Regions from separate parts of the Micromonospora sp. LA-10 genome, predicted to be linked through region 2. Evidence: predicted binding sites of a transcription regulator. Region 2 holds the regulator's gene; the other holds the start of a gene.

Region 1 (14,490 bases), 630 kb from region 2:
CCGCGCCGCGGGCGTGCTCGGCGTAGGCGGCCACGTCGGCCACGTTCCCCACCGTGATCGGTACGTCTATTCCCAGCTCGACGGCGAGCGCCGCACCGATCGGCTCGTCCACCCAGCCGGTGGTCGGGCTGAGCCGGACCAGCCCGTCCTCGCGGCGGACCATGCCGCACACCGCCACCCCGGCGCCGACGCAGACCGCGTCCGGCGGCACCGACTGGTGCATCTCCTTGACCGCGCCGGCGAGCAGCGGGGCGGCCTCCCCGGCGACCAGGTTGCGCGGCCGCTCCATCTCCCGGCGGTCGAGCACCTCACCGCCGAGCCCGACCCGCGCGGCCCGCAGCCGGTCCACCTCGACGCTGTACGCGTACGCGTAGACCCGCCCCGACTCGGGCCGGACGACGAGTGACGGTCGTCCGGCCCGGCCGGTCTCCTTCGGCGTCCCCTCGCTGACCAGACCGGCGCCGGCCAGGTCCGCGGTCAGCGCGCCGATGGTGCTGCGGTTGAGGCCGAGCGCGGTGGTCAGCTCGGCGCGGGTGGTGGCCCCGTGAACGTGTACGTAGCGGAGCAATGCGCCCAGGTTCTGCCGACGGATCTCGTCCTGACTGGGGCCCGCGCGCATTGCCACTGCCATGGTGTTTCCGTGTCCCTGCTCAGCGGTTGCCGGTGGCGGCGGCCCGCCGACGCGACAGCGCGTCGATGGTCGCCGCGGCGAGCAGCACCACGCCGGTGACCACGTACTTGACGCCCGAGCTGTATCCCATCAGTCCCATACCGTTGTCGATGACCGCGACGACCGCGCCGCCGAGCACGGCGTCGAGGATCCGGCCCTTGCCGCCGAAGAGGCTGGTGCCGCCGATCACCGCCGCGCCGACGGCGTAGAGCAGTACGTTACTGCCACCGGTGTTGGGGTCGACCGAGTTGCCCCTGCTGGCGGCCACGATGCCACCGATGGCGGCCATCGAGGAGCAGATCACGAAGACGGAGATACGAATCCGGTCGACGTTGATGCCGGCCCGGCGGGCCGCCTCGGCGTTGCCGCCGACCGCGTAGATGTGCCGTCCGTAGCTGGTGCGCTGGAGCACGAACGTCCAGACGATCAGCAGCACCGCGATGATCGGTACGACGATCGGCACGCCCTTGAGCGAGGTGATCAGCACGTTGCGGCTGCGCTCCAGGTTGAGCACGTAGACCGCCACGCCGAGGATCACGGCCAGGCCGGCGATCCGCGCGCCGACCACTGTGAGCGGGTCGGTGAGCAGGCCGCGGGAGGCCCGGTTGCGGTACCGGAGCAACTGCACGGCCGCGTACCCGGCGACGGCCACCGCGGCGAGCGCCCAGCCCAGCGCGGGGGAGAGGTTGCGGTTGGCGATCGCGACGAGCACGTCGTCGCGGATCGCGATGTTGGCGCCCTCGTCCATGAGCGTCAGCACGACGCCCTGGAAGGCGAGGAAGCCGGCGAGCGTGACCACGAAGGACGGGATGCCGACCTTGGCGACCAGCAGGCCCAGCACGGTGCCGATCACCACACCGGTGACGACGGCGGCGAGGACCGCCACGTACCAGGGGTAGCCCAGCACGGTGACCACGTTCGCGAGGATCGCGGCGCAGACGCCGCTGGCGAAGCCGGCGGAGAGGTCGATCTCGCCGAGCAGCAGGACGAAGACCAGGCCCATCGCGATGAGCGTGACCGCCGCGCCCTGGGTGAACAGGTTCGCCAGGTTGCCGGCGGTGAAGAACGACGGGCGGGCGATCGAGAAGCCCACCGCGAGCGCCACGAGCATGACCACCGCGGGGAGCGCGCCGATGTCGCCGCCGCGTACCCGGCGCCAGTAGTTGTTCACGTGGCTGCTCAGGGTCGGTGTCGGCGCGACGCCGGCCGGGCCTTCCTTCTTCACGACGATGGCGGTCATCGGATGGCTCCTGGGGTGGTGTCGGCGGGCGCGGCGCCGTTGCCGCCCGGCTCGCCGGTGAGGCCGAGGCCGCCGGATCGGCCGGCGGTGATCAGCTCGACCACCTGCGAGTGGGTGATGTCGGTGGTCTTCACCTGGGCGACCATCTGGCCGAGGTAGAGCGCGGCGATCCGGTCGGAGACGGCGAAGACGTCGTTCATGTTGTGCGAGATGAGCACCACGGCCAGGCCGTTGTCGGCCAGCCGGCGCACCAGTTCCAGCACCTGGGCGGTCTGCGCGACGCCGAGCGCGGCGGTCGGCTCGTCCAGGATGACCAGGCGGCTGTTCCAGAGCACCGCCTTGGCGATGGCGACCGTCTGCCGCTGGCCGCCGGAGAGGCTGGCCACGTGCTGGCGCAGCGACTTCACGGTGCGCACGCTCAGGCCGGCGAGCGTCTCGGCGGCCATCTGCTCCATGGTCGGCTCGTCGAGCACGATGCCGCTGCGCTTCTCCCGGCCGAGGAACATGTTCTGCACGATGTCGAGGTTGTCGCAGAGCGCCAGGTCCTGGTAGACGACCTCGATGCCGAGCGCGGCGGCGTCGCGCGGGCTGTTGATGCTCACCGGCCGGCCGTCGAAGAGGAACTCGCCGGCGTCGGTGGGGTGGATGCCGCTGATGCACTTGACCAGGGTCGACTTGCCGGCGCCGTTGTCGCCGACAAGCGCGGTCACCTCGCCGGGGTGCGCGGCGAAGGCGACGTCACGCAGTACCTGGACGGGACCGAAGCTCTTGTCGATCCCGCGTAGCTCCAGCAGGGGGGTTGCGGACACGGGGTTCTCCTTTGGGCGGAGGGAGGTCTCGGATCCCGTCCGGCGCGGGCGCCGCCCGGCACGGGTCACCCCGTGCCGGGCGGCGCCGCCTGAGGCGGGTGGGTCAGCTCACGCCGGCGTCGGTGCAGAGCTTCGTGAAGGCACCGGTGCAGAGTTCTTCCTTGGTGACGTAGCCGTCGGCCACCACGTCCTTGACGTTGTCCTTGAAGATGGCCTTGGGCTCCAGCAGCACGGCCGGCACGTCCCGGTTGCCCTCCGGGTCCTTGACCGTCTGGCCGGTGTCCTTCTTCTCACCCTTGGCGAGCGCGATGGCCAGATCGGCGGCGGCGTCCGCCTCCTTCTTGACCGCCTTGTAGACGGTCATGCACTGGTCACCGGCGAGGATGTTCTGCAGGCCCTCCTTGGTGGCGTCCTGACCGGTCACCGGGACCTTGCCGTTGAGCTTGTTCTTCTTGAGCACCGAGATGGCCGCGTTGCCGAGACCGTCGTTGGCGGCGAGCACGCCGTCGATCTTGCCGCCGGCCTTGGTCATCTGCTGCTCGAAGATCGTCGCGGCCTGCGCGTTGTCCCACGCCGGTACCGGGTCGTCGGCGACCTTGGTGTACTCCTTCGAGTCGAACTTCGGCTTGAGCACCGAGTCGTACCCGTTCTTGAACAGGGTGGCGTTGTTGTCCGTCGGCGAGCCGTTGAGGTACGCGATCGACGGGTTCTTGACGCCCTTGTCGGTCAGGCACTTGCTCAGGCCCTCGCCCTGGAGCTTGCCGACCGCCTCGTTGTCGAAGCTGACGTAGTACTGGGCGGAGCCGCCCAGCGTCAGCCGGTCGTAGTCGATGGTCGCCACGCCCTGCGACTTGGCCTTGTCGAGCACGGCCTTGCCGGTGCCGGAGTCCAGATTGACGATCATCAGGACGTTGACGCCGTTGGTGATCATCTGGTCGGCGATGGTCTGGAACGCGGTCTTGTCGTTTTGCGCGTTCTGGATGTCGGACTCGACGCCCGCCGCGTCGAACGCCGCCTTGAGGTACTTGCGGTCCGCGCCCTCCCAGCGGGCGGAGGACTTGCTGTCGGGCAGGATCACGCCGATCTTCGGCTTCTTGGCGTTGGAGCCGCCGGCCTCGTCGGAAGAACCGCCGTTGTCACCACAGGCGGCCATGCTGCCGGTCGCGAGGAGACCGACGGCCGCGAAGGTGAGGAAGCCCTTGCGCATGTGCAGGGTCCTTTCGGAGGTGGGGGAGTGGTGATGTTTTGTTGTGTCCGGCAACGTATTCCTCGCCGCCCATGGGCCGCAAGACTGCCGAGGTCAGAAGTTTGTTGGCGGCGGTAACAATTCAGCAACGCGGTTGTCACCCGCGAGACACCGCCGGGCGTGCGCGTTCCGGGAACGCTCCCACACGTACCGTGACGAGGCCCGTCAGACGGCGGCGATCGATGCCGTGGCCGCCCCGGTGAGCGCCACCAGATCGGTCGGCGTGAGCTGCACCTGCAAGCCTCGGCGGCCCGCCGAGACGTACACGGTCGGGTACGCCAGCGCCGAGGAGTCGACGACTGTCGGTAGCCGCTTGCGCTGGCCCAGCGGGCTGATCCCGCCCCGCACGTACCCGGTCGCCCGCTCGGCCACCGCCCGGTCCGCCATCGCCGCCCGCTTGCCGCCCACCGCCGCGGCGAGCGCCTTCAGGTCCAGCTCGCCGGTCACCGGCACCACAGCCACCGTCAGCCCGCCGTCGACCTCGGTGACGAGCGACTTGAACACGCGTTCCGGTGCCACCCCGAGCGCTTCGGCGACCAGCGCGCCGTAGTTCGGCGCGTCCGGCGAGACGTCGTAGGGGTGGGTGCTGTGCGCGATCTTCTGCTTGCTCAGCAACGCGATCGCCGGAGTGCCAGGGCCCGCCACCGGCTCAAGCTAGCCCGGTCGTCGCCCGACCGCGAGCCGAAACCGCGCGCCGCGGGTCAGCCGCCCGCCGGGACCGGCCGGCAGACGAGCACCGCGGGGTCGCCCGCGACCCGGGTCAGCACCAGGTCGGCCGCCGCCTCGCCGGAGAGCCGCAGGTCACGGCGCAGCTTCTCCGGCTCCAGCGCCGACCCGCGCTTGCGGATCTCGACCCGGCCGACCCGCCGCTCCCGCAGCAGGGCGCGCAGCCGCTTCAGCGAGAACGGCAGCACGTCGGTGATCTCCAGGCAGCGGGCGAACGGGGTGGGCCGGGCCTCGTCGGCGTAGAGGTAGGCGATCGACGGGTCGGCGAGCGTGGCGTCGAGGTCGGTGGCCAGCTCGGCGACCAGGTGCGCGCGCACCACGGCCGGGTCCGGGTCGTACAGGAAACGCCGGACCGGCCCCACCTCCGCCTCCGCCGCGCCGGTGCCGGTGAGGTGATAGGAAGGGACCCTTTTACTACCGGAGGCGTTAAGAAGGGGCCCTTCCTTCTCGCGCAGCACTGTGGCTCGGCGGGGGACGCCGGCCAGCTCGCCGCACCACAGCGCCGCCTCGACCAGGTCGCCGTCCACGCTCACCCACTCCGCCTCGGCGCCCGCCGGGATCAGCGCGTGGTCCAGCCCTGGCGCCACCTTCACCACGGTGCGCGGCACCCGGGCGGCCAGGCCGGTGACGAAGTCCCACGGCGGCGAGTAGGACTTCGGGTCGAAGACGCGCCGGCCGGTGCCGGCCCGCCGCCGCGCCGGATCGCAGAACGCGCCGTCGACCCGGCTCACGTCGAACGCGGTGGCGTCGCCGCACTCGACGGTCACCAGTTCCGCCAGCCCGGCGGCCTCGGCGTTCGCGGCGGCCATCGCGGCGGTCAGCGGGTCGGCCTCCACCGCGTACACCCGGATCCCGGCGAGGGCCGCGGCGAGCGCGTCGGCGCCCAGGCCGCAACCCAGGTCGGCCAGTGTGGTCACGCCCGCGGCGCGCAGCCGCGCGGCCCGCCGGCCGGCGACCACCCCGCGGGTGGCCTGCTCCAGCCCGGGCCGGGTGAGGAACATCCCGGCGGCGGCCGCGCCGAACTTGCCGACCGCGCGGCGGCGCAGCTCCGCCTGGGTCAGCGCGGCGGCGGCGAGGTCGCCCGGAATCCCGGCCGAGCGCAGCGCGGCGGCCGCCGCCAGCGGGTCGCCGCCGGCCACCCGCCCGGCCGCGGCGAGCGCCGCCGACCCCTCGGGGGTACGCAGCGCGGCGAGCTGGTCGAGATCCACGGACTCATTCTCCCGGCCCCGTTCCGGCGCGACACGGAGGGCGACGCGTTGGCACTCTCCTTGACGGAGTGCTAGCCGAGGAATAACCTGCGATTAGCACTCTCACCCTGAGGGTGCCAACCCCCGAGCCTCGTGCCCGGGGGTTGAGCGCCAGGCGGACCGGCACCCGCGACGACGGCCCCGCCCGGTGGCATGTGGCAGATTGACGCTGGTCGGCACGCCGGCCGGCAACGACACCAAGTACCCGGGAGGGTATGCCCGTGACTACCGCGACCAAGGTTGCGATCAAGCCGCTCGAGGACCGCATCGTGGTCCAGGCGAACGAGGCCGAGACCACCACCGCCTCGGGCATCGTGATCCCCGACACCGCCAAGGAGAAGCCGCAGGAGGGCACCGTCCTCGCTGTCGGCCCGGGCCGGATCGACGACAAGGGCAACCGCGTGCCGATCGACGTGAAGGTCGGCGACACCGTCCTCTACTCGAAGTACGGCGGCACCGAGGTCAAGTACGCCGGCGAGGAGTACCTGGTGCTCTCCGCCCGCGACGTCCTCGCGGTCATCGAGAAGTAAGCAACCGATCAGTGTCGTTGCCCCGGTCCGGCTCGCCGGGCCGGGGCAACGTCGCTTCGAAGGGATACTGATGGCGAAGATCCTCAGCTTCTCGGACGACGCCCGGCACCTGCTGGAGCACGGTGTCAACGCCCTCGCGGACACGGTCAAGGTCACCCTCGGCCCGCGCGGGCGCAACGTCGTCCTGGACAAGAAGTTCGGTGTGCCCACGATCACCAACGACGGCGTGACCATCGCCAAGGAGATCGAGCTCACCAACCCGTACGAGAACCTCGGCGCGCAGCTGGTCAAGGAGGTGGCGACCAAGACCAACGACGTCGCCGGCGACGGGACCACCACCGCCACCGTGCTGGCCCAGGCCATGGTCCGCGAGGGCCTGCGCAACGTGGCCGCCGGCGCGAACCCGACCGGCCTGAAGCGGGGCATCGACGCGGCGGCCGCCAAGGTCTCCGAGGCGCTGCTCGGCAAGGCCGTCGAGGTCTCCGCCAAGGAGTCGATCGCGCACGTCGCCACCGTCTCCGCGCAGGACGCCGCCATCGGCGAGCTGATCGCCGAGGCGATGGAGAAGGTCGGCCGCGACGGCGTCATCACCGTCGAGGAGGGCTCCGCGCTCACCACCGAGCTGGAGGTGACCGAGGGGCTCCAGTTCGACAAGGGCTTCATCTCGCCGAACTTCGTCACCGACCTGGAGGCGCAGGAGGCGGTCCTGGAGGACCCGTACATCCTGATCACCACGCAGAAGATCTCGGCCATCGAGGAGCTGCTGCCGCTGCTGGAGAAGGTTCTCCAGAACAACAAGCCGCTGCTCATCGTCGCCGAGGACGTCGAGGGCCAGGCCCTGTCGACGCTGGTGGTCAACGCGCTGCGCAAGACCGTCAAGGTCTGCGCGGTCAAGGCCCCGGGCTTCGGTGACCGCCGCAAGGCGATGCTCCAGGACATGGCGATCCTGACCGGCGCCGAGCTGGTCGCCCCGGAGCTGGGCTACAAGCTCGACCAGGTCGGCCTGGAGGTGCTCGGCACCGCCCGCCGCGTCGTGGTCGACAAGGAGAACACCACCGTCGTCGACGGTGGCGGGCAGGCCTCCGAGGTCGCCGACCGGGTCGCGCAGATCCGCAAGGAGATCGAGGCGTCCGACTCGGAGTGGGACCGGGAGAAGCTGGCCGAGCGGCTGGCGAAGCTCTCCGGCGGCATCGCCGTGATCAAGGTCGGCGCGGCCACCGAGGTCGAGATGAAGGAGCGCAAGCACCGCATCGAGGACGCCATCGCCGCGACCAAGGCCGCGGTCGAGGAGGGCACGGTCCCGGGTGGCGGCGCCGCTCTGGCCCAGATCCTGCCGGCGCTCGACGACGACCTGGGCTTCACCGGTGACGAGAAGGTCGGCGTCTCGATCGTGCGCAAGGCGCTCGTCGAGCCGCTGCGCTGGATCGCCCAGAACGCCGGCCACGACGGCTACGTGGTGGTGCAGAAGGTCGTCGGCAAGGACTGGGGCCACGGCCTCGACGCCGCCACCGGCGAGTACGTCGACCTGGCCAAGTCCGGCATCATCGACCCGGTGAAGGTGACCCGCAACGCGGTCAGCAACGCCGCCTCGATCGCCGGCCTGCTGCTCACCACCGAGAGCCTCGTGGTGGAGAAGCCGGCCGAGCCGGAGCCGGCCGCCGGTGGCCACGGCCACTCGCACGGTCACGGCCACCAGCACGGCCCGGGCTTCTGACCCGACCGCACGGCCCGACGTCAGGGCACACCGCCGACCCGGTGGTGTGCCCTGACGGCTTTTCCGGGCCGTGTCCCCTTACGGAACGCTGACGGAAATGGCAGCCGTCCCCGCGGGTCGACCAGACTGGATGCCGTGAGCACCCTTTCCCGCCGCCGCGCGGCACTGGCCGGTGTCGTCGCCGCCGTGGTGGCGCTCGGCGCCGCCGAACCCGTGGCGGTCCTGACCGGCCCCCGGTCGGCTCCACTCGTCGCCGTCGGCGGACTCGTCGTCGACCTGGTGCCCGAGCCGCTCAAGCAGTTCGCCATCGACGTCTTCGGCACGTACGACAAGATCGCCCTGCTGGTCGGGACGGCGCTGCTGCTGGCCGCCTTCGGCGCGCTGCTCGGCCTGGTGGCGGTCCGGCGGCTGGCGATCGGCCTGGCCGGCATCGCCGCGTTCGCCGCGCTCGGCGTCGCCGCCGCGCTGACCCGGGCCGGCGCCGACGCGTTCGACACGCTGCCCTCGCTGGTCGGCGGCGGCCTCGGCGCGCTGACGCTCTGGGCGTTCGTGGCCGGCCCGCTGGGCGCCGACCCGCCGGATCGGACGCGGCCCGGACGTGATCGGACCGACGCCGCGCCACGCGACCGGGCCGGGACCGGCCCGGCGCAGCGCGACGGGGCCGCTCCCGGGGACGGTGAGCCGTCGTCCGCGCCGCCTCCGGCGGTCGCCGCGCTCGCGGGGGAGGAGAAGACGCCGGGTGGCTGGGAGCCGGTCCGGCACGACGACGACGCGGAGTCGCGACGACGGTTCCTGCGCGGCGCCGGGCTGCTCACCGGAGCGGCCGCGGTGGCCGGGCTGGGCGGGCACTGGCTGGCCGGCCGGCGCGGCGTCTCGGCGGCCCGGGACGCGGTGACGCTGCCCGCCCCGGTCGCGCCCGCCCCGCCGGTGCCGGCCGGCGCCGACCTGTCGCTGTCCCGGCTCGCGCCGTACGTCACGCCGAACTCGGAGTTCTACCGGATCGACACCGCGCTGGTGGTGCCGCAGGTGGACCCGGTCACGTGGCGGCTGCGCATCCACGGGCGGGTCCGCAACCCGATCGAGCTGAGCTTCGACGACCTGCTCGCCCGCCCGATGGTCGAGCGCTACGTGACGCTCGCCTGCGTCTCCAACGAGGTGGGCGGCGACCTGATCGGCAACGCGCGCTGGCTCGGCGTACCGATCAAGGACCTGCTCGACGAGGCCGATCCGGAGGACGGCGCGGACCAGGTGGTCGGCCGGGCCGTCGACGGCTGGACCTGCGGCACGCCCACCTCGGTGCTGCGCGACGGGCGGGACGCGCTGCTCGCGGTCGGCATGAACGGCGAGCCGCTGCCGATCCAGCACGGCTTCCCGGTGCGGATGGTGGTGCCCGGCCTCTACGGGTACGTCTCGGCCTGCAAGTGGCTGACCGAGCTGGAGCTGACCAGCTTCGCCGACTTCGACGCGTACTGGGTGCCGCGCGGCTGGTCCGCGCAGGGGCCGATCAAGACGCAGTCCCGGATCGACACGCCCCGCCCTCGCAGCCGTCCCGCCGCCGGTCCGGTGACCGTCGCCGGTGTCGCGTGGGCGCAGCACCGCGGCGTCAAGCGAGTCGAGGTACGTGTCGACGGCGGGCCCTGGCAGGAGGCGACCCTGGCCCCGGCTGTGTCGGCGGACACCTGGGTGCAGTGGTCCTGGCGGTGGGACGCCACGCCGGGCGAGCACGCGCTCCAGGTGCGGGCGACGGACACGACCGGCGAGACCCAGACGGAACAGCGCGCCCCGGTCGCCCCGGACGGCGCTACCGGCTGGCACACGGTAAGGGTCACGGTCACCTGACGACCGCGGCACATCACCCTTGATCGACATCGGTTCCCCGAAGTGGTGGCATCAGAGGCTCCGCGATATGACCACTTCGCCGAGCTGGTGTCGATCACGCGGGGTCGGGGCGGGACGACACGACGCCGCGCCCCGGGTTTCGGGGCGCGGCGTCGGTGGTCGTGAAGCCGGTCAGGCGACCTTACGCTGGTCCGGCACGGCGGTGTTGTGCGGACGGCCGAGGCGGGCCTCCAGCCGGGCGATGTCCACCCGGGTCTGTCGGCGGTCGGCCAGGTCCTCCCAGCCGAGCGCGAGCAGCCGCAGCCGCTCGGACTCGCTGAACCCGCCCCAGACGCCGTACGGCTCGCGGACGGAGAGCGCGTGCGCGGCGCACTCGGCGCGTACCGGGCAGGCGCGGCAGACGGACTTGGCGCCCATCTCGCGGCGCGTCCGGGAGGAGCCGCGCTCGCCGTCCGGGTGGAAGAACTGCGCGCTGTCGCGGCCACGGCAGGCCCCGAGCCGCTGCCAGTCCCAGAGCTCGTCGATCGGTCCAGGCAGCCTACGTACGTTCGACATCAGCACCCCTCCTCCCGCGCGGCACCGCGGAGAATGTTCGTGGCCAGCTACCGGGCGGCGGTCCGCGCGGGATGCCGGTTCCGGATGAACCCCTCGGTACCCGAGCCGTCCCCGCCTCACACATGTGTGATCGAAAACCTCGGACAGTCGGCGGCATATGCCCCATCTGTCGGAAAAGTTCGGATGATTGCCCGGAACCCCCTCCCGAGCCCACCTCCGCATGGTCTGCTCTGAGTCGGAGAGGAGCCCACTGTGCGTAGTGTTCTTGTGTGCGTTCGGACACCATTGGCGGCCCAGCATCTGACCTCCGCCGCGGCGCGGCTCGGGCTGTCCGGCGTCGTCCGGACGGCCGTCTCCGATCCGGAGGTGATGTTGCGGCTCGCCGAGCGTCCGGTGGACGTGGTGCTCGCCGACACCGCGCTGACCCGGCCGGACAGCGCCGGTTTCGTGCGCCGGGTGCTGGCCCGCGCGCCGCAGGCGGCGGTGCTGCTGCTCGGCGCCGAGGAGTCGGAGTCGGCGGCGGCCACCATCAGCGCCGGTGCTCGCGGACTGATCCAGAACGCCGACCACGACCTGACCAGTGCGGTCGCCAAGGCGCTGCTGCTGCTCTCCGCCCCCGGGCGGAGCAACAGGCACCGGGTGGCGGACACCGCCCGGGACGCGGCGGCGGTCGGCGGTCCGGCCCGGTCGGCGGGGCGTACCCAGGGTGGGCCCGGCTGGCCGGCGGCGGCGCCGGTGGACGCGGCGGGCCTGCCCACAGTGGTGCCGGTGCAGCGGGGTGAGGACCCGGACGACCCGGCGGCGGCCGACGGCGCGGAGGCGCCCCGGCCCGGTACGGCCCAGCGGCCGGCGCGGACGCCGCGCGGCGCCATCGGGCTGACCGAGCGGGAACTTCAGGTGCTGCTCGGCATGGCCGAGGGCAAGAGCAACGCGGAGATCGGGCGGGAGCTGTTCGTCTCCGAGGACACGGTCAAGACGCACGCCCGGCGCTTGTTCCGCAAGCTCGGCGCGCGGGACCGGGCACACGCCGTGGCGGCCGGCTTCCGGGCCGGCCTGGTGGCCTGACGGCCCGGACGGCGGCGCTCAGCCCTCGGTGGACTCGTCGGTGCCCTCGGTGAGCGTGTCGTGCACGCCGTCGGCGTAGCCGCGGGCGTAGTCCCAGCTCACGTAATGGTCCGGATCCGGGTCGTAGGCCGGCTCGTGCACCCGGGGACGCCCCGAGTTGAGCAGGTGGCGCAGGTTGCCGCGCAGCAGGTCCCAGTCGAAGTAGTGCGGCTCGCGGCAGTCCTCGCACTCGATCACCAGGCCGCGCACCCCGATCGGCTGGAGCAGCGCCTGGTAGATCTCCAGGTCGGCGAGATCCTCCAGCACGTCCTGGCGCTCGACGTCGGTCAGCGGGTCGAGCGCGTCGTCGTCGCCGGGATCGTGCAGACCGGCAGCCGGATCGGCGGGATCGCCGTTGAACGGGTCGATGGGCTCGTCGTGCACCCCCTAACCGTAGACCCCGGGCCGCCGGAAAGCCCGCCCCAGCCCGCGCTGTGGCCCGGCCTACCCCCGGGCCCGCCGCTGCCCGGACGGGAACGGGCCAGTGGGTACGATGAGGCGACGCGCCGTCACCCGGCGCCCGCCGGTGCCCCCGCGCGCCGCCTCGCTGCAGCCCGTTCGACCAGCTCAGGGGAGCAATCGTGGAGAATTCGCCCAGCACCGAGATCCCGGCCGGCGCCGACGGCGGGGAGCTGGGTGGCCATCTGCCCGAGCTGCCTGCCGGTTCGGCCCGCGTGGTGCCGCTCGGCCTGACCTTCGACGACGTGCTCCTGCAGCCGGGCGAGTCGGACGTCGTACCCAGCCGGGTCAACACCCGTACCCGCCTGACCCGCAACATCGAGCTGACCGTGCCGCTGCTGTCCAGCGCGATGGACACGGTCACCGAGGCGCGGATGGCGATCGCCATGGCCCGCCAGGGCGGCATCGGCGTGCTGCACCGCAACCTCTCCGTCGAGGACCAGGCGCTCCAGGTCGACCTGGTGAAGCGCTCCGAGTCCGGCATGATCACCAACCCGGTGACCGCCAGCCCGGACGACACGCTGCGCGAGGTCGACGCGCTCTGCGGGCGTTACCGCATCTCCGGCGTGCCGGTGGTGGACGGGCAGGGCCAGCTCGTCGGCATCGTCACCAACCGCGACATGCGCTTCGTCTCCGACCCGGCCACGCCGGTCCGCGAGATCATGACCCGCACCCCGCTGATCACCGCCCCGGTCGGGGTGAGCAAGGACGACGCGCTCGGCCTGCTGCGCCAGCACAAGATCGAGAAGCTGCCGATCGTGGACGCGGGCGGCAAGCTGCGCGGCCTGATCACGGTCAAGGACTTCACCAAGAGCGAGCAGTACCCGAACGCCACCAAGGACGACGCGGGCCGGCTCCGGGTCGCCGCCGCGGTGGGCGTGGGCGAGGACGGCTACAAGCGGGCCCGCGCGCTCGTCGACGCCGGCGTGGACGTGGTGATCGTGGACACCGCGCACGGCCACCAGCGCGCCGTGCTGGAGATGGTCGCCCGGCTCAAGCGGGACGTCAGCATCGACATCGTGGGCGGCAACATCGCCACGTACGCGGGCGCGAAGGCGCTCGTCGAGGCCGGCGCGGACGGCGTGAAGGTGGGCGTCGGCCCGGGCGCCATCTGCACCACCCGGATCGTGGCCGGGGTCGGCGTACCGCAGATCACCGCGATCATGGAGGCGGCCCGTGCCGCCCGCGCGGCCGGCGTGCCGGTGATCGGCGACGGCGGCATCCAATACTCCGGCGACATCGCCAAGGCGCTCGTCGCGGGCGCCGACACGGTGATGCTCGGCAGCCTGCTGGCCGGCTGCGAGGAGAGCCCCGGCGAGCTGATCTTCATCAACGGCAAGCAGTACAAGGCGTACCGGGGGATGGGCTCGCTCGGCGCGATGCAGTCGCGCGGCCAGGGCAAGTCCTACTCCAAGGACCGCTACTTCCAGCAGGACGTGCTCGCCGAGGACAAGCTGGTCCCGGAGGGCGTCGAGGGCCAGGTGCCCTACCGGGGTCCGCTGTCCGCTGTCGCCCACCAGCTCACCGGCGGCCTGCGCGCCGCGATGGGGTACGTGGGCGCGGAGAGCATCCCGGAGCTGCACCGGCGTGGCCAGCTCATCCGGATCACCGCGGCCGGGCTCAAGGAGAGCCACCCGCACGACATCCAGATGACCGTCGAGGCGCCCAACTACCACTCCCGCTGACCCACCACCCCCAACCACCTGGAGTCCCCCATGCGTGACGTGGTCGAGATCGGGCTGGGCAAGACCGCGCAGCGCGGCTACCACCTGGACGACATCGCCATCGTGCCGAGCCGCCGCACCCGGGACGTCGACGACGTCTCCACCGCGTGGCAGCTCGACGCGTACCAGTTCGGCATCCCCTGCGTCGGCCACCCCTCGGACGCGACCATGAGCCCGGCCTCGGCGGTCCGCCTCGGTCAGCTCGGCGGCCTCGGGGTGCTCAACGTGGAGGGCCTCTGGACCCGGTACGAGAACCCGGCCAAGGTGCTGGAGGAGCTGGCCGGCCTCGGCGAGGACGCGCGGGCGACCAAGCGCCTCCAGGAGGTCTACGCCGAGCCGATCCGGCCCGACCTGATCGCCGAGCGGGTACGCGAGCTGCGCGAGGGCGGCGGCACGGTGGCGGTGCGGGTCTCGCCGCAGCACACCCTGGCGCTGGCCCCGGTGATCCTCGACGCGGGCGTGGACATCCTGGTCATCCAGGGCACGCTCGTCTCGGCCGAGCACGTCTCGACCACCGACGAGCCGCTGAACCTCAAGGAGTTCATCGCCGACCTGGACCTGCCGGTCGTCGTCGGCGGCTGCACCGACTACAAGACGGCGCTGCACCTGATGCGCACCGGCGCGGCC
Region 2 (14,490 bases):
CGCGGCGCCCATCGCCCCGGCGGTGCCCTGCCCGCCGCGCCGCCCGTAGACGGCGGCCAGGAATCCGGGCATCGCGCCGTCGTGCCCGACGTGGGTCACCCGCTCCGGCTGCGGCACCAGGATCAGCCCGAGGCCGAAACCGGCGGCCCAGAGCGACTCGTCGGTGGTGGTCAGCGGCCAGCGCATCTCCTCGACGGTGGCCGCGGCGAGCACCGCGCCGTCCGGGTCGAGCGCCGCCGGGTCGGCCAGGAACGCGGCCCAGCGGGCCATGTCCGGCGCCGTGCTCCACAGCTGCGCCGCCGGCGCCACCGCGCCGAAGTCGGCGGGTGGCTCCGGGCGGGCCTCGTCGGAGTACGCGTCGACCAGGAACCCGGTCGCGGCACGCTCGGTCGGGGCCGGGCCGGTGGCGGTCAGCCCGAGCGGGGCGAGCACCCGGTCGGCCAGCACCTCGGCCCAGGTGCCGCCCCGGAGCCGGGCGACCGTCTCGCCCAGGAGCGCCATGCCGAGGTTGGAGTAGTGGAAGCGCCGCCCGGTGGGCAGCACCCGCTCGACCCGGGCCAGGTCGGCCAGCAGCTCCTCGACGGCCGGGGCGCGCAGGCTGTCCCACACGTCGCCGTGGGGCTCGCGTTGCAGACCGGCGGTGTGCGACAGCAGCCGGCGTACGGTCAGCTCGCCGTGCGCCGGCAGGTCGAGGTGCCGCCCGACCGGGTCGTCCAGGTCGAGCAGGCCGTCGTCGCGGCACTGCATGACCAGCGCCGCCGTGAACGTCTTGGTGACCGAGCCGATCCGGAACACCGTGTCCGGCCCGAGCGCGGTGTCGTTGCCGGTGTCGCCCACGGCGCAGGTCCAGAGCGGCCGGTCGGCGCGGTGCAGGGCGGCCGACACCGCCGGGATGCGCCCGGTGGCCTGCGCCTGGCGCACCATCCGGCCGAGCCGGTCCGGGACGTCGGTCATCGGCAGAGCATCGGGCCGAGCGGCGCGCCGCCGAGCAGGTGGGCGTGCACGTGGAAGACCTCCTGCCCGCCGTACGGGCCGGTGTTGAACATCAGCCGGAACCCGTCGACGGTCAGGCCCTCCTCCTCGGCCACCACGGCGGCGGTCTGGAGCACCTCACCGGCCAGTTCGGGCGCGCCCTGGGCCAGCGTGGCCACGTCCACGTAGTGCTCCTTCGGGATCACCAGCACGTGGGTGGGCGCCTTCGGGTCGATGTCCCGGAAGGCGAGGGTGGTGGCGGTCTCGCGGACGATGGTGGCCGGGATCTCCCCGGCGACGATCCGGCAGAACAGGCAGTCCATCGCAGCAGTGTAAGGAGGGGCCCCCGCTTAACGCCTCCGGTAGGGGAAGGGGCCCTTCTTAACACCCCGGGCCGGTGCGGCAGAATGGCCGCCATGTCGGGACGGGCAGTGCTGGTGACGGGGGCCTCGCGGGGCATCGGGCGGGCGGTGGCGCGGGCGTTCGCCGCAGGTGGAGACCGGGTGGCGATCCACCACCGGGACTCGGCCGGGCTGGCCGAACAGCTCCGCGCCGAGCTGCCCGGCGACGGGCACGTCGTGGTCCGCGCCGACCTGGCCGACCCCGACGCGGTACGCGCCATGGTGGACGAGGCGGCCCAGCGGCTCGGCGGTCTCGACGTGCTGGTCAACAACGCCGGCGTGTTCGGGCCGGCCGATCCCCCGCACCCGGTCTTCGAGAGCAGCTACGAGCAGTGGCGGGCGCAGTGGCGGGAGGTGCTCGACACCAACCTGGTCGGCGCGGCGAACGCCGCCTGGTGCGCCGCGCAGCACATGCGGGAACGCGGGGGCCGGATCGTCAACGTCTCGTCCCGGGGCGCATTCCGGGGCGAGCCGGGAAACCCGGCGTACGGGGCCAGCAAGGCCGGGATGAACGCGATGGCGCAGTCGCTCGCGGTGGCCCTGGCCCCGTACGGCATCGCCGTGGCGTGCGTGGCGCCCGGGTTCGTCGAGACCGACATGACAAACGAGCACCTGAAGAGCGAGCGGGGCGAGGCGGTACGCGCACAGTCCCCGTTCCACCGGGTGGCGCGGCCGGAGGAGATCGCGGCGGCGGTGCACTGGCTGGCCAGTCCCGAGGCCGAGTGGGCGTCAGGCACCATCATCGACCTGAACGGCGCCTCCTACCTCCGCTCCTGACCCCCCTCCCTCCCGTCCCCCGCGATCTTGCACTTTCGGCCCCGGCAGAGCACCGCAAAAGGGGCGCGATACGGGCCGAAACTGCAAGATCGACGCGCCGGGAAAAAGGAGGAGCGCGGGTTACCAGTGGGTCAGGCGGGTTGCCAGGACTGTCAGGGCTGCCACGCCTGCTGTGGACGTGCGCAGCACCGACGGGCCCAGGCGGACCGTGCGCGCTCCCGCCTCGGCGAACGTGGCCAGCTCGTGGTCGGCGATGCCGCCCTCCGGGCCCACCACCAGGACGATCTCCCCGGCCGTCGGCAGGTCGACTGCGGTCAGGCGGTCCTGCGCGCCCTCGTGCAGCACGAACGCGGCTGCCGCGCCCGCGATCCGGCGGGCCACCGTCGCGGTGGACTCGTCGGGGGCGCCGGCCACCACCGGCAGCCACGGGCGGCGGGCCTGCTTGGCGGCCTCCCGGGCGGTGGCCACCCACTTCTGCCGGGCCCGTACGCCCCGGTCGCCGCGCCACTGCGCCACCGAGCGGGACGCCGCCCAGGGCACGATCTCGTCCACCCCGACCTCGGTCATCGCCTGCACGGCCAGTTCACCCCGGTCGCCCTTGGCGATGCCCTGCACCACGACGAGCCGGGGCACGGGCGCGTCCGCGTACCCCCGGCTGGTGACGCGCAGGTCGAGCGTGCCCCGGCCGACGGCGGTGACCACCGCGGCGGCGGTGCCGCCCCGGCCGTCGGCGAGCAGCAGTTCCTCGCCGGCGCGCAGCCGCTGCACGGTCGCCGCGTGATGGCCCTCCGGGCCGTCCAGCGTCAGCGTGTCACCGGTGGGCAGCGCCTCGACCAGGAACAGCGGGGCGGACACCTCAGGCGTGCCCGTTGAACGCGTCGCGCATCCGGGAGAAGAAGCCGCCCTGCTTGCTCAGCTCGGCGACCTCCTCGCCGCGGGTCTTGGCGAAGTCGCGCAGCATCCGCTCCTGGTCGGCGTCGAGCTTGGTCGGGGTACGCACGTCCAGGTGCACGTAGAGGTCGCCCCGGCCGGTGCCGCGCAGGTGCGGTACGCCCCGGGCGCGCAGCCGCAGCGTGCTGCCGGGCTGGGTGCCGGGCTTGACGTCGACGGCTTCCTCGCTGTCGAGCGTCTTGATGGTCAGCCGGGTGCCGAGCGCGGCGGCGGTCATCGGGACCGTCACCCGGCAGTGCAGGTCGTCGCCCTTGCGGGAGTAGACGTCGTGCGGCCGCTCGTGGATCTCCACGTAGAGGTCGCCGGCGGTGCCGCCGCCCGGGCCGACCTCGCCCTGCTGGGCGAGGCGGATCCGCATGCCGTCCTCGACGCCGGCCGGGATCTTGACGGTCAGCGAGCGGCGGGTACGCACCCGGCCCTCACCGGCGCAGGTCGGGCAGGGGTGCGGGATGGTGGTGCCGTAGCCCTGGCAGACGGTGCACGGTCGGGCGGAGACCACCTGGCCGAGGAAGGTGCGCTGCACCGACTGCACCTCGCCCCGGCCGCCGCACGCCTCGCAGGTGGCCAGGTGGGTGCCGGCGGCGGTGCCGGCGCCGGAGCAGGTGGTGCAGAGCACCGCGGTGTCGACGGTGATCGGCGCCTCGACGCCGAACGCGGTCTCGTTGAGGTCCAGTTCCAGGCGCAGGATCGCGTCCGCGCCGGGGCGGGTGCGCGGCCGGGGACCCCGGCTGCCGCCCGCCGCGCCGCCGAAGAACGCGTCCATGATGTCCTGGAAGCCGACGAACGGACCGGCGCCGCCGGGCCCGCCCGGGCCGCCCATGCCACCGCCGCCGGGGGCGAGCGGGTCGCCGCCGAGGTCGACGATCTGCCGTTTCCGGTCGTCCGAGAGGACCTCGTACGCGGCGTTGATGTCCTTGAACTTCTCCTGGGCCTCCGGGTCCGGATTGACGTCCGGGTGGTACTGCCGCGCCAGCTTGCGGTAGGCACGCTTGATCTCGTCGTCGGAGGCGTCCCGGCTCACGCCGAGAATGCCGTAGTAGTCCCTGGCCACTGCGTTAGGTGTCCTCATGTTCGTCTCGCGTCGCTCCGGTCGTCGGCCGCAACCGGCCGTCGGCCCTGACTGGTCAGTTCTGGGCCAGAAGTTCGCCCACGTAGCGTGCCACGGCTCTCACCATGGCGATATTGCCGGGGTAGTCCATCCGGGTCGGGCCGAGCACGCCGAGCCCACCGACGATGGTGCTGCCCGGTCCGTAGCCGGTGCTGACCACCGAGGCGGCCCGCAGGTTGTCGAACTCGTTCTCGTCGCCGATCAGCACGCGGGTGGTGCTCGGCTCCGTCTCGCCGATCAGTTTGAGCAGCACGACCTCTTCTTCGAGCGCCTCCAGGATCGGCCGCAGCGAGCCCTGGAAGTCGAGCAGGCCGCCCCGGGTGAGGTTGGCCTGCCCGGCCAGCGCGAGGCGCTCCTCGTGGCGTTCCACGAGCGTCTCCAGCAGCACGGTGGAGAGCGTGGTCATGGCCGGGCGCAGATGCGGCGCGGACTCGTCCACCAGGGCCTCCACCAGCGGCGGCGTCTCGGAGAGCTGACTGCCGACCAGCTTCTCGTTCACCAGCCGGCGCAGGTCGGTCACGTCGTCGGCGGGCACCGGGGCGGGCAGCTCGACGAGCCGCTGCTCGACCCGGCCGGTGTCGGCGATCATGACGACCATCAGCCGGGTGGTGGAGATCGGCACCAACTCCAGGTGACGCACCTTGGACCGGGCGAGGCTCGGGTACTGCACCACGGCGACCTGCCGGGTGAGCTGGGCGAGCAGCCGGACCGTACGGTGCACCACGTCGTCGAGGTCGACCGCGCCGACCAGGAAGCGCTCGATGGCGCGGCGCTCGGCCGGGCTGAGCGGCTTGACCCGGGAGAGACGGTCCACGAAGAGGCGGTAGCCGCGGTCGGTGGGCACCCGGCCGGCACTGGTGTGCGGCTGCCGGATGTAGCCCTCCTCCTCCAGCACCGCCATGTCGTTGCGCACCGTCGCCGGGGAGACGCCGAGCTGGTGCCGCTCGACCAGGGCCTTGCTGCCCACCGGCTCCTGCGTGGCGACGTAGTCCTCGACGATCGCGCGCAGCACGGCGAGTTTGCGGTCGTCGAGACCCATGTCCCCACCTCCTGACACACCTCGGCCGGGCCGGCACGCGGCATCCGCCGGGCGGCTGGCACTCGACTGTAGCGAGTGCCAGTCTACGTCGGCACCCCCGCCGACGCGATGATCGCCTGACGGACCTGCGGTGCGGCCCGCCACACCGCCCGGCACACCAGGGCCGAACAGCCGGTCACGCTGGGTCTGTGTCGCTCTGGTGCCACTTGCCCGGTGGCCCTACCGTGACGTGCATGACTGAACCTCCTCGCCCTCCCGGAGCAGGGGACTCCGGCCCCCAGCCCGACCCGTCGGCGCCCTACGGCTCCGGCGAGCCGCCCACCGCTCCACTGTCCGGCGCGCCGGGCGCGGGCGGGTATCCCCCGCCCGGTGACTATCCGCCCCCGGGCGGCTACCCGCCTCCGGGCGGGCAACCTCCGCCGGGCGACTACCCGCCCCCGGGCGGTTACCCCCCGCCGGGCGGCACGCCGGGCTACGGCGCCGGCTACCCCGCCGGTGGCGGCTTTCCCGGTGGTGGCGGCTACGGCCCGGCCGGGTACGCCAACAACGACGAGAAGACCTGGGCCCTGGTGGCGCACTTCGGTGGCGCCGCGGGCGTCATCGTCGGTGGCGGTCTGCTCGGCTGGGTCGCCCCGCTGATCGCGATGATGACCCGCGGTCAGCAGTCGCCGACCGTGCGCGCCCACGCGGTCGCGGCGCTGAACTTCCAGATCACCTGGACCATCGCCAGCGTGCTCGCCTGGGTGATCACGGTCGTCACCTGCGGGATCCTGTTCTTCATCCCGATGCTGGTCTGGCTGGTGCCGCTGATCTTCGGGATCATCGGCGGGGTCAAGGCCAACGAGGGTGTGCTCTACCGCTACCCGATGACCTACAACTTCATCAAGTGACACCGCCGGCCGGCCGCGGGGGCGGCCGGCCGGTGCCGGTCACGGCAGCAGGTCACGGACCACCGCGTCGGCCAGCAGCCGTCCGCGCAGCGTCAGCACCACGAGCCCGCGCGCGTACGCCCCGGCGTCGAGCAGCCCGGCGTCCCGGGCCCGCTCGGCGCCCGCCCGGCCGGGCTCGTCCAGCACGTCCAGCGGCAGCCCGGAGGCGAGCCGCACCCGCAGCATCACGTCCTCCATGTGCTGCTCGTCCGGGCTGAGCACTTCCCGGGCCAGCGCCGGCGAGGCGCCCTCGGCCAGCCGCGCCGCGTACGCGCTCGGGTGCTTGACGTTCCACCAGCGCACGCCGCCGACGTGGCTGTGCGCCCCCGGGCCCAGGCCCCACCAGTCGGCGCCGGTCCAGTAGAGCAGGTTGTGCCGGCACCGGGCCGCCGCCGAGCGGGCCCAGTTCGACACCTCGTACCAGGAGAAGCCGGCCGCGCCGAGCGCCGCCTCCGCGGCCAGGTAGCGGTCCGCCGCCACGTCGTCGGAGGGGTACGGCAGCTCGCCCCGGCGCATCCGCGCGGCCAGCCGGGTGCCGTCCTCCACGATCAGGGCGTACGCGCTGACGTGGTCCACGCCCGCCTCGACCACCTGGGCCAGCGAGGCGGCGAAGTCGTCGGCCGTCTCGCCCGGCGTGCCGTAGATCAGGTCCAGGTTCACGTGGTCGAACCCGGCGTCGCGCGCCTCCAGCGCGGCGGCGGTGGCCCGGCCCGCGCTGTGCCGACGGTCGAGCACCGCGAGCACCCCTGGCGCGGCCGACTGCATGCCCAGCGAGATCCGGGTGTACCCGGCGGCCCGCAGCGTCTTGAGCGACTCCGGGGTCACCGACTCGGGGTTGGCCTCGGTGGTCACCTCGGCGTCGGCGGCCAGCCCCCAGACGCGGTCGATGCCGTCGAGGATCCGGGCCAGGTCGTCGGCGGGCAGCAGGGTCGGCGTGCCGCCGCCGACGAACACGGTGTCGACCCGGGGCGGCGGCGAGTCGCCCAGCACCCGGGCGGCGAGCGCCAGCTCGGCCAGCACGGAGTCGGCGTACGTCTCCCGGCTCGCCCCGCCGCCCAGCTCGGCGGCGGTGTACGTGTTGAAGTCGCAGTAACCGCACCGGGAGGCACAGAACGGGACGTGCACGTACACGCCGAAGCCGCGCGCGCCGACGGTGCGACGGGCGGTGGCTGGGAGCGATCCGTCGCGCGGGACGGGTTCGCCTTCTGGAAGGACGCCGGGCATGGCCACTAGTGTGCCCGGCATGACCTCTCCGGACGCTCTCGTGCGAGTCGCCACGGCCCGTGGGGTGACCACCCTCACCCTGGACAGCCCGCACAACCGCAACGCGCTCTCCACGCCCCTGATGACCCAGCTGCTGGCCGGGCTGGCCGACGCGGTCGCCGACGACGCGGTACGCGCGATCGTGCTCGACCACACCGGCCCGGTCTTCTGCTCCGGCGCCGACCTGAAGGAGACCGCCGCCGCGTACGCCAGCGGGACGGTGCCCGCCGGGATGCTCGGCGACGTGCTGGTCGCGGTGCGGGAGTGCCCGAAGCCGGTGCTGGCCAAGGTGGCCGGGCCGGCCCGGGCCGGTGGGCTGGGCCTGATCGCCGCCGCCGACCTGGCGGTCTGCGCGCAGGAGGCGACGTTCGCGTTCACCGAGGTGCGGATCGGGGTGATCCCGGCGGTGATCTCGGCGACCGTGCTGCCCCGGCTGGGCCAGCGGGCCGCCGCCGAGCTGTACCTGACCGGCGACACCTTCGACGGCCGTCGCGCCGCCGAGGTCGGCCTGGTCACCGCCGCGGTGCCGGCCGACGAGCTGGACGCCGCCGTCGAGCGCTACTGCGGCTCGCTGGTCAAGGGCGCGCCGGGGGCGCTGGCCGGGGCGAAGGAGTTGCTGCGCCGCCCCGCCGCCACGGACCTGCGGGCCGAGATCGCGGAGTTGGCGGCGCTGTCCACCGGGTACTTCCTCTCCGACGAGGGGCGTGAGGGCGTCATGGCGTTCCGGGAGAAGCGGCCCGCCGCCTGGGTGCCCGCCGGGGACTGAGGCGCGCGGCGGGCCCGGCTCGACGCCTTCGGTGGCGGCGGGCCCCGCCCGGCGGCGCGGCGTGGCCGGTCACGCGGTGACGGGACGGCCACTCGGACGAGAGGCGCGGGCGCGGGGCCGACGTACGCTTGGCGGACTGTCGGGACAGGGGGTGCGGGTGCGGACGCGAGCGGCGATCGTGGCAACTGGTGTTGCGGTGTGCGTACTGGCCCTGCTCGCGGTCTACGTCGTGACCAAGCAGTTCGGCGAGCACCTGCGGCTTCCCCTGGCCAGCCGGACCTGCACGGTGCAGGCCGACGGCGAGGTGGTGCTCGGCGCCGACCAGATGGCCAACGCGGCGACGATCGCGGCCATCGGGATGCAGCGCCGGATGCCCGAGCGGGCGGTGGTGGTGGCGCTGGCCACCGCGTACCAGGAGTCGCACCTGCGCAACATCGCGCACGGCGACCGTGACTCGCTCGGCCTGTTCCAGCAGCGCCCGAGCCAGGGCTGGGGCACCCCGGAACAGGTCCAGGACCCGCGGTACGCGGCGAACAAGTTCTACGCCGCGCTGAAGAAGGTCAAGGGCTGGGAGCGGATGCGGGTCACCGACGCCGCCCAGCGGGTGCAGCGGTCGGCGTTCCCCGAGGCGTACGAGAAGTGGGCCGACGAGTCGGAGGTCCTGACCCGCGCGTTGCTCGGCCACGCGACCGGCGCGGTGGCCTGCACGGTGAGTTCGCCGCCGACGATGCGCGGGCCGGCCGCCGCCAGCGCCGTGCTGGAGAGCCTGTCGCTGGACTGGGGGCTGCCCCGGCTGGCCACGGCGACGGACCTGACCGCGCTCACCGTGCCGGCTGGCGACGACCGTAACGGCTGGCGGTACGCGCACTGGCTGGTGTCGCACGCCGACGACCACGGCGTGAAGAAGGTCCGCTTCGGCAACCTGGAGTGGACGGCCGAGCAGGGCTCCTGGGCCCGGGTGAAGGGCGATCCGGCCACCGAGGTACGCGCCGAGGTGTTCGCGGCGGCCTGACCGGCCCGCCTCCTCAGCCCTTCACGGCTCCGGCGACCAGGCCGGAGACCATCCGGCGCTGCACCAGCAGGAAGAAGATGATCACCGGCAGGGTGAACAGCGTGGACGCGGCCATGACCGAGCCCCACGCGGTGTCGTCGCGGCCGAAGAAGAACGTCATCGCCACCGGCAGCGTGTACTTCTGCTGGTCGTTGATGAACGTCAGCGCGAAGATCAGCTCGTTCCAGGCGGTGATGAACGAGAAGATGCTGGTGGCGACCAGCCCGGGCGCGACAAGCGGGAACAGCACCTTGCGGAACGTCTGGGCCCGGCTGGCCCCGTCGATGGCGGCGGCCTCCTCCAGCTCCTTCGGCACCGCGGCGACGAAGCCCCGCAGCATCCAGACCGCGAACGGCAGCGAGAAGCCGAGGTACGTGAGGATCAGGCTGGGCAGCGTGTTGTAGAGGCCGAGCCGCTGGATCATCAGGAACAGCGGGATGACCAGCGCCTCCAGCGGGATCATCTGCACCACCAGCAGCATGATCAGGAACGTGGTGCGCAGCTTGAACCGGAACCGGGCCACCGCTGTCGCGGCCAGCAGCGCGACCAGCCCGCTCAGCAGCACCGTCGCCAGCGCGACCAGCGCGCTGTTGAGGAAGAAGTCGGTGAACGTCACGCCCGGGATCAGGTTGCCGGTGAGGATCTCCCGGTAGTGCTCCAGCGTCGGCTCCGCCGGCACCGGCCGGGGCGTGGACGAGAAGATTTCCCGGTTGGGCTTCAGCGACGTCGCCACCATCCAGTAGACCGGGAACGCGGCGAAGAGCGCGACCAGCAGGCCCGCGCCGTTGAGGGCGATCTTCTTCATCATTCGTCCTCCTGCCGCAGCACCATGCGGACGTACAGGGCGGTCACCGCGAGCAGGATCACGGTGAGGATCACCGCGATGGCGGAGCCGAGGCCGTACTTGGGCGGTGGCGAGAACGCCTCCGCGTACGAGTAGATCGACAGCATGAACGTCGACCGGTCCTGGGTGCCGCCGGCCAGCACGAACTGCTGGGTGAAGACCTTGAAGTCCCAGATCGTGGAGAGCACCACGAGGATGCCGAAGACCGGCCGCAGGATCGGGAAGGTCACCGACCAGAAGACCTTCCACGGACCGGCGCCGTCGACCCGGGCCGCTTCCTGCAACTCCGTCGGCACGCTCTTGAGCCCGGCCAGCACGCTCACCGCGATGAACGGGAAAGAGTGCCAGACCACCACGAGCGTCAGGATCGCGAAGAACATCAGCGGGTCGTTGAACCAGCCGTACCCGGTCCAGTCGCTGCGCCCGAACAGGGCCGTGGAGAGCCCGTCGGGGAGCTTGTTGAACAACCACGTGACCAGGCCGCTCGTGTCGTCGAAGATCCATTTCCAGACGATGGTGCCGGTCAGCGCCGGGGTGGCCCAGGCGAGCATCACGCAGCTCGCCACGAACGTGGCCATCTTCCTGCCCAGGCGGTTGAGCAGCAGCCCGACCAGGGTGCCGAGGATCATCGTGAGCGCCACGTTGGCGACCGCGAACAGCACGGTGTTGCGCAGCACCGTACGGAAGAACGGGTCGCCGAGGATCTGCGCGTAGTTGGCCAGGCCGACCCAGGGCCACTCGCGGTCGCCGCGCAGCTGCCGGACGCTGTCCAGCTTGTGGAAGGACATCCACACGACCTGGCCGAGCGGCCAGAGCAGCAGCACGGCGATGATCGCCAGGCAGGGCAGGAGCAGCAGGTACGGAAGGTGGTCCACCCGGCGACGGCGCCGCCGCGCGGGGGTCTCCCGCGCGGCGGCCTCGCCGGTGGCCTCGGTCAGCGTGGTCACTTGGCGTTGAGAATGCTTTCCATCTCGGTGGCCGCGTCGGCGGTGGCCTTCTCGACCGTCTTCTGGCCCTTGATGACCGAGCTGTTCATCGCCTGGGTCACCGTCTTGGTCCGGCTGACCTCGACCCACTTCGGGGTGAGCGGGGTCAGCTTGGTGTTCTGGATGGCGGTGGCGAACGCGGCCATCACCTTGTCGTTGGCGTAGTCGCCGCTGCTGACCAGGTCCTTGTAGACCGGGAAGAAGCCGAGGCTGCTCGCGAACTCCTTGTCCTTCTGCTTGCTCAGCAGCACAGTCATGTAGTCCCAGGCCAGCGACTGCCGCTCGCTGTCCTTCCAGATGGCGATGTCGGAGCCACCGGCGAACGCCGGGGCGGCCTTGCCGTCCGGGCCGGGAATCGGGAACGTGCCCCAGACCTTCTCGATGTCCGGGTTGTCCTTCTTCATCGCGCCGCCCTGCCAGCTGCCGGCGAACGCCATCGCGGCCTTGCCCGTGGCGAACTGGGTACGGGCGTCGACCTCGTTCCACGCGGCGGCGGCCGGCGGGGCGACCTTGTGCACGGTCACCAGGTCGGTCCAGAACTTGACCGCCTTCTGCGCCTCGGGGGTGTTGTAGCCGGACTTCCAGGCGTCGCCCTCCTTGGTGGCGATCTCCGCGCCGGCACCCCAGAGGAAGGAGTAGAACGGCAGCTCGGAGTTGCCGGGCAGGGCGATGCCGTAGGTGCCGGGCTTCTTGGCCTGCACGGCCTTCGCGGCGGCGACCATCTCGTCCCAGGTCGTCGGCGGCTTCACGCCGGCCTCGGCGAACCAGTCGGTCCGGTAGTAGACGGCCCGCACGCCGGCGTACCACGGCACGCCGTACTGCTTGCCGTCGAGCTGGGCGTTCTTGACCAGGTCGGGCAGGATGTCCTTGCCCTCGGACCAGCCGTTGAACTTGTCCGTGACGTCGGCGAGGGCCTCCTGCGCGGCCCAGCCCTGAGTCTCGGTGTTGCCGAGCTCGGTGACGTCCGGGCCCTCCCCACCGGCGAGCGCGGCCTGGAACTTCTTCGGCGCCTCGAGCCAGGGGATGTACTGCACCACGACGTCGGTCTCGGGGTGCTTCTTCTTGAATTCCGCCTCGACGCCGTCGAGGAACGCGGTCTGGGCGTCGCCGCCCTCACCCATCATCCACACAGTGAGCTTGCTGTTGTCGGCGGCCTTGTCGTCGTCGCCGGAGCCACCGCACGCGGTCAGCACCAACGCGGCCGACGCCACGATGGCGGTGACCGGAGCCAGCCGCTTCCACCTGTTCACGCCATATCTCCCTCAGGGCCGTTTGGCACTAACCTTCTCCGCCGCACCTTAGTAGGAAAATTTCCTTTACAACAGGGGGTGTTCGCGACGGAGGGCAGAGGCGACCGTATCGCAGCCGAGGGCCCGGCCGACATCGATGCCGTCCGGGCAGTTCGGAGCCCACGAACGCCGACGGGCGCCCGGCCGATGAGGCCGGGCGCCCGTCGAGGCGCGTGGTGCGGGGTCAGTAGCGCGAGACGCCGCGGCGACGGCCGACGCCGGCCACCAGGGCCACGGCGATCGCAGCGAAGAGCACCTGCAGCATCAGCTCGCGCCAGTCGATACCGGCGGTCTCGGCGAAGCCGGAGGCCCGGGCCACGATCGTGCCCAGAAGCGCGGCGCCGACGCCGATCAGCATGTGCAGCCAAATCGGCATGTTCTGCCGGCCCGGCACGACCAGCCGGCCCAGCGCGCCGACGATCAGACCAACGACCAGCGCCGTGATGATGCCCCAAACGGTGAGCTCCATGGTCGCCCTCCTCCTTAAGATCGGGTCACACATTTCGTGTGGTTACTGTCGTGATCGCTAAGTTCCCGACCGCCTCGAAATCCAAACCGACTCCGATGACGAATTGTTCAGACGTACCCTGACCTGCTGCTTCTCCCCGAAACCCGGCGCGGCGGGCGGAGCCTGCGCACCGACGGGGTTCAATGCGCCGAATACGCCGACGGGCGCCCGGCCTCATCGGCCGGGCGCCCGTCGAGGCGCGTGGTGCGTCGATCAGTAACGCGAGACGCTGCGGCGGCGGCCGACGCCGGCCACCAGGGCCACGGCGATGGCGGCGAGCACGACCTGCACGGCCAGCTCGGCCCAGTCGATGCCGGCGGTCTGCGTCGCGATGCCGAGCGCGCGGGCCAGGACGGTACCCAGCAGGGCGGCGCCGACACCGATCACCATGTGCAGCCACATCGGCATGTTCTGGCGGCCCGGCACGACCAGCCGACCCAGCGCGCCGACGATCAGACCCACGACCAGCGCGGTGATGATGCCCCAGACGGTGAACTCCACGGTCGGTCCTCCTAAAGCGATTTCGCACGTTCTGTGCGGTTGCTGTCGTGCCCGCTAAGTGCCCGACGCATCGAAAACCGAAACCGGCCGCATCGACCGCCACTCCCCCGGCCAGGGCGAACCCGCAGGTGGGAGCGCTGCCACCGCCTGAAAATTCCTGGGTACGCGAACCGGCCGGCGCCCTGAAGAGGACGCCGGCCGGTTCGTGGAGCCTGACTGGTTACTTCTTGCCGGCGGGCTTGCCGTCGCCGGAGTCGGACGAGAGCGCGGCGATGAACGCCTCCTGGGGGACCTCCACCCGGCCCACCATCTTCATCCGCTTCTTGCCCTCCTTCTGCTTCTCCAGCAGCTTGCGCTTACGGCTGATGTCACCGCCGTAGCACTTGGCGAGCACGTCCTTGCGGATCGCGCGGATCGTCTCCCGGGCGATCACCCGGCTGCCGATCGCCGCCTGGATCGGCACCTCGAACTGCTGGCGCGGGATCAGCGAGCGCAGCTTCGCCGCGATCGTCGTGCCGTACGTGTACGCCTTGTCCTTGTGCACGATCGCGCTGAACGCGTCGACCGGCTCGCCGTGCAGCAGGATGTCGACCTTCACCAGGTCGGACGCCTGCTCGCCGGAGGGCTCGTAGTCGAGCGAGGCGTAACCCTTGGTGCGGCTCTTGAGCTGGTCGAAGAAGTCGAAGATGATCTCGGCCAGCGGCAGCGTGTAGCGCAGCTCCACCCGGTCGGCGGAGAGGTAGTCCATGCCGAGCAGGCTGCCCCGGCGACCCTGGCACAGCTCCATCACCGCGCCGACGTAGTCGTTCGGGGTCAGCACCGTCGCCCGCACCGTCGGCTCGTACACCTCGGCGATCTTGCCGGTCGGGTACTCGCTCGGATTGGTCACCACGATCTCCTCGCCGTCCTCCTGGATGGCGCGGTACACCACGTTCGGCGCGGTGGAGATCAGGTCGAGGTTGAACTCCCGCTCCAGCCGCTCCCGGATGATCTCCAGGTGCAGCAGGCCGAGGAAGCCGCAGCGGAAGCCGAAGCCCAGCGCGCCGGAGGTCTCCGGCTCGTAGACCAGCGCGGCGTCGTTGAGCTTGAGCTTGTCCAGCGCCTC

The links. The regulator HrcA, encoded in region 2, represses chaperone genes, less so after heat shock. The targets are predictions, from matches to a motif close to GGTTNGCACNCTCNNNNNGAGNGTGCNAACC.
Region 1: groES (co-chaperone GroES) is a predicted target of HrcA. The motif match lies at 5,991-6,021, and genes of this name have one in related genera.

Annotation. Positions count from the first base shown of each region.
Region 1 covers NZ_CP195710.1:4,500,303-4,514,792, forward strand. The annotation lists gene ACSDG8_RS21345 (ROK family protein) at 1-619, opposite strand, end outside; gene ACSDG8_RS21350 (sugar ABC transporter permease) at 651-1,910, opposite strand; gene ACSDG8_RS21355 (ATP-binding cassette domain-containing protein) at 1,907-2,719, opposite strand; gene ACSDG8_RS21360 (sugar ABC transporter substrate-binding protein) at 2,823-3,926, opposite strand; gene ybaK (Cys-tRNA(Pro) deacylase) at 4,131-4,610, opposite strand; gene ACSDG8_RS21370 (THUMP-like domain-containing protein) at 4,667-5,899, opposite strand; gene groES (co-chaperone GroES) at 6,154-6,468, shown strand; gene groL (chaperonin GroEL) at 6,539-8,182, shown strand; gene ACSDG8_RS21385 (sulfite oxidase) at 8,318-10,021, shown strand; gene ACSDG8_RS21390 (WhiB family transcriptional regulator) at 10,193-10,576, opposite strand; gene ACSDG8_RS21395 (helix-turn-helix transcriptional regulator) at 10,829-11,641, shown strand; gene ACSDG8_RS21400 (DUF5319 domain-containing protein) at 11,660-12,064, opposite strand; gene guaB (IMP dehydrogenase) at 12,262-13,824, shown strand; gene ACSDG8_RS21410 (GuaB3 family IMP dehydrogenase-related protein) at 13,855-14,490, shown strand, end outside.
Region 2 covers NZ_CP195710.1:5,126,027-5,140,516, reverse strand. The annotation lists gene ACSDG8_RS24260 (serine hydrolase domain-containing protein) at 1-954, opposite strand, end outside; gene ACSDG8_RS24255 (histidine triad nucleotide-binding protein) at 951-1,295, opposite strand; gene ACSDG8_RS24250 (SDR family NAD(P)-dependent oxidoreductase) at 1,389-2,150, shown strand; gene ACSDG8_RS24245 (16S rRNA (uracil(1498)-N(3))-methyltransferase) at 2,271-3,005, opposite strand; gene dnaJ (molecular chaperone DnaJ) at 3,007-4,152, opposite strand; gene hrcA (heat-inducible transcriptional repressor HrcA) at 4,226-5,248, opposite strand; gene ACSDG8_RS24230 (DUF4870 domain-containing protein) at 5,482-6,138, shown strand; gene hemW (radical SAM family heme chaperone HemW) at 6,178-7,401, opposite strand; gene ACSDG8_RS24220 (enoyl-CoA hydratase-related protein) at 7,421-8,206, shown strand; gene ACSDG8_RS24215 (hypothetical protein) at 8,358-9,218, shown strand; gene ACSDG8_RS24210 (carbohydrate ABC transporter permease) at 9,232-10,065, opposite strand; gene ACSDG8_RS24205 (carbohydrate ABC transporter permease) at 10,062-11,048, opposite strand; gene ACSDG8_RS24200 (sugar ABC transporter substrate-binding protein) at 11,045-12,337, opposite strand; gene ACSDG8_RS24195 (GlsB/YeaQ/YmgE family stress response membrane protein) at 12,561-12,845, opposite strand; gene ACSDG8_RS24190 (GlsB/YeaQ/YmgE family stress response membrane protein) at 13,098-13,385, opposite strand; gene lepA (translation elongation factor 4) at 13,606-14,490, opposite strand, start outside.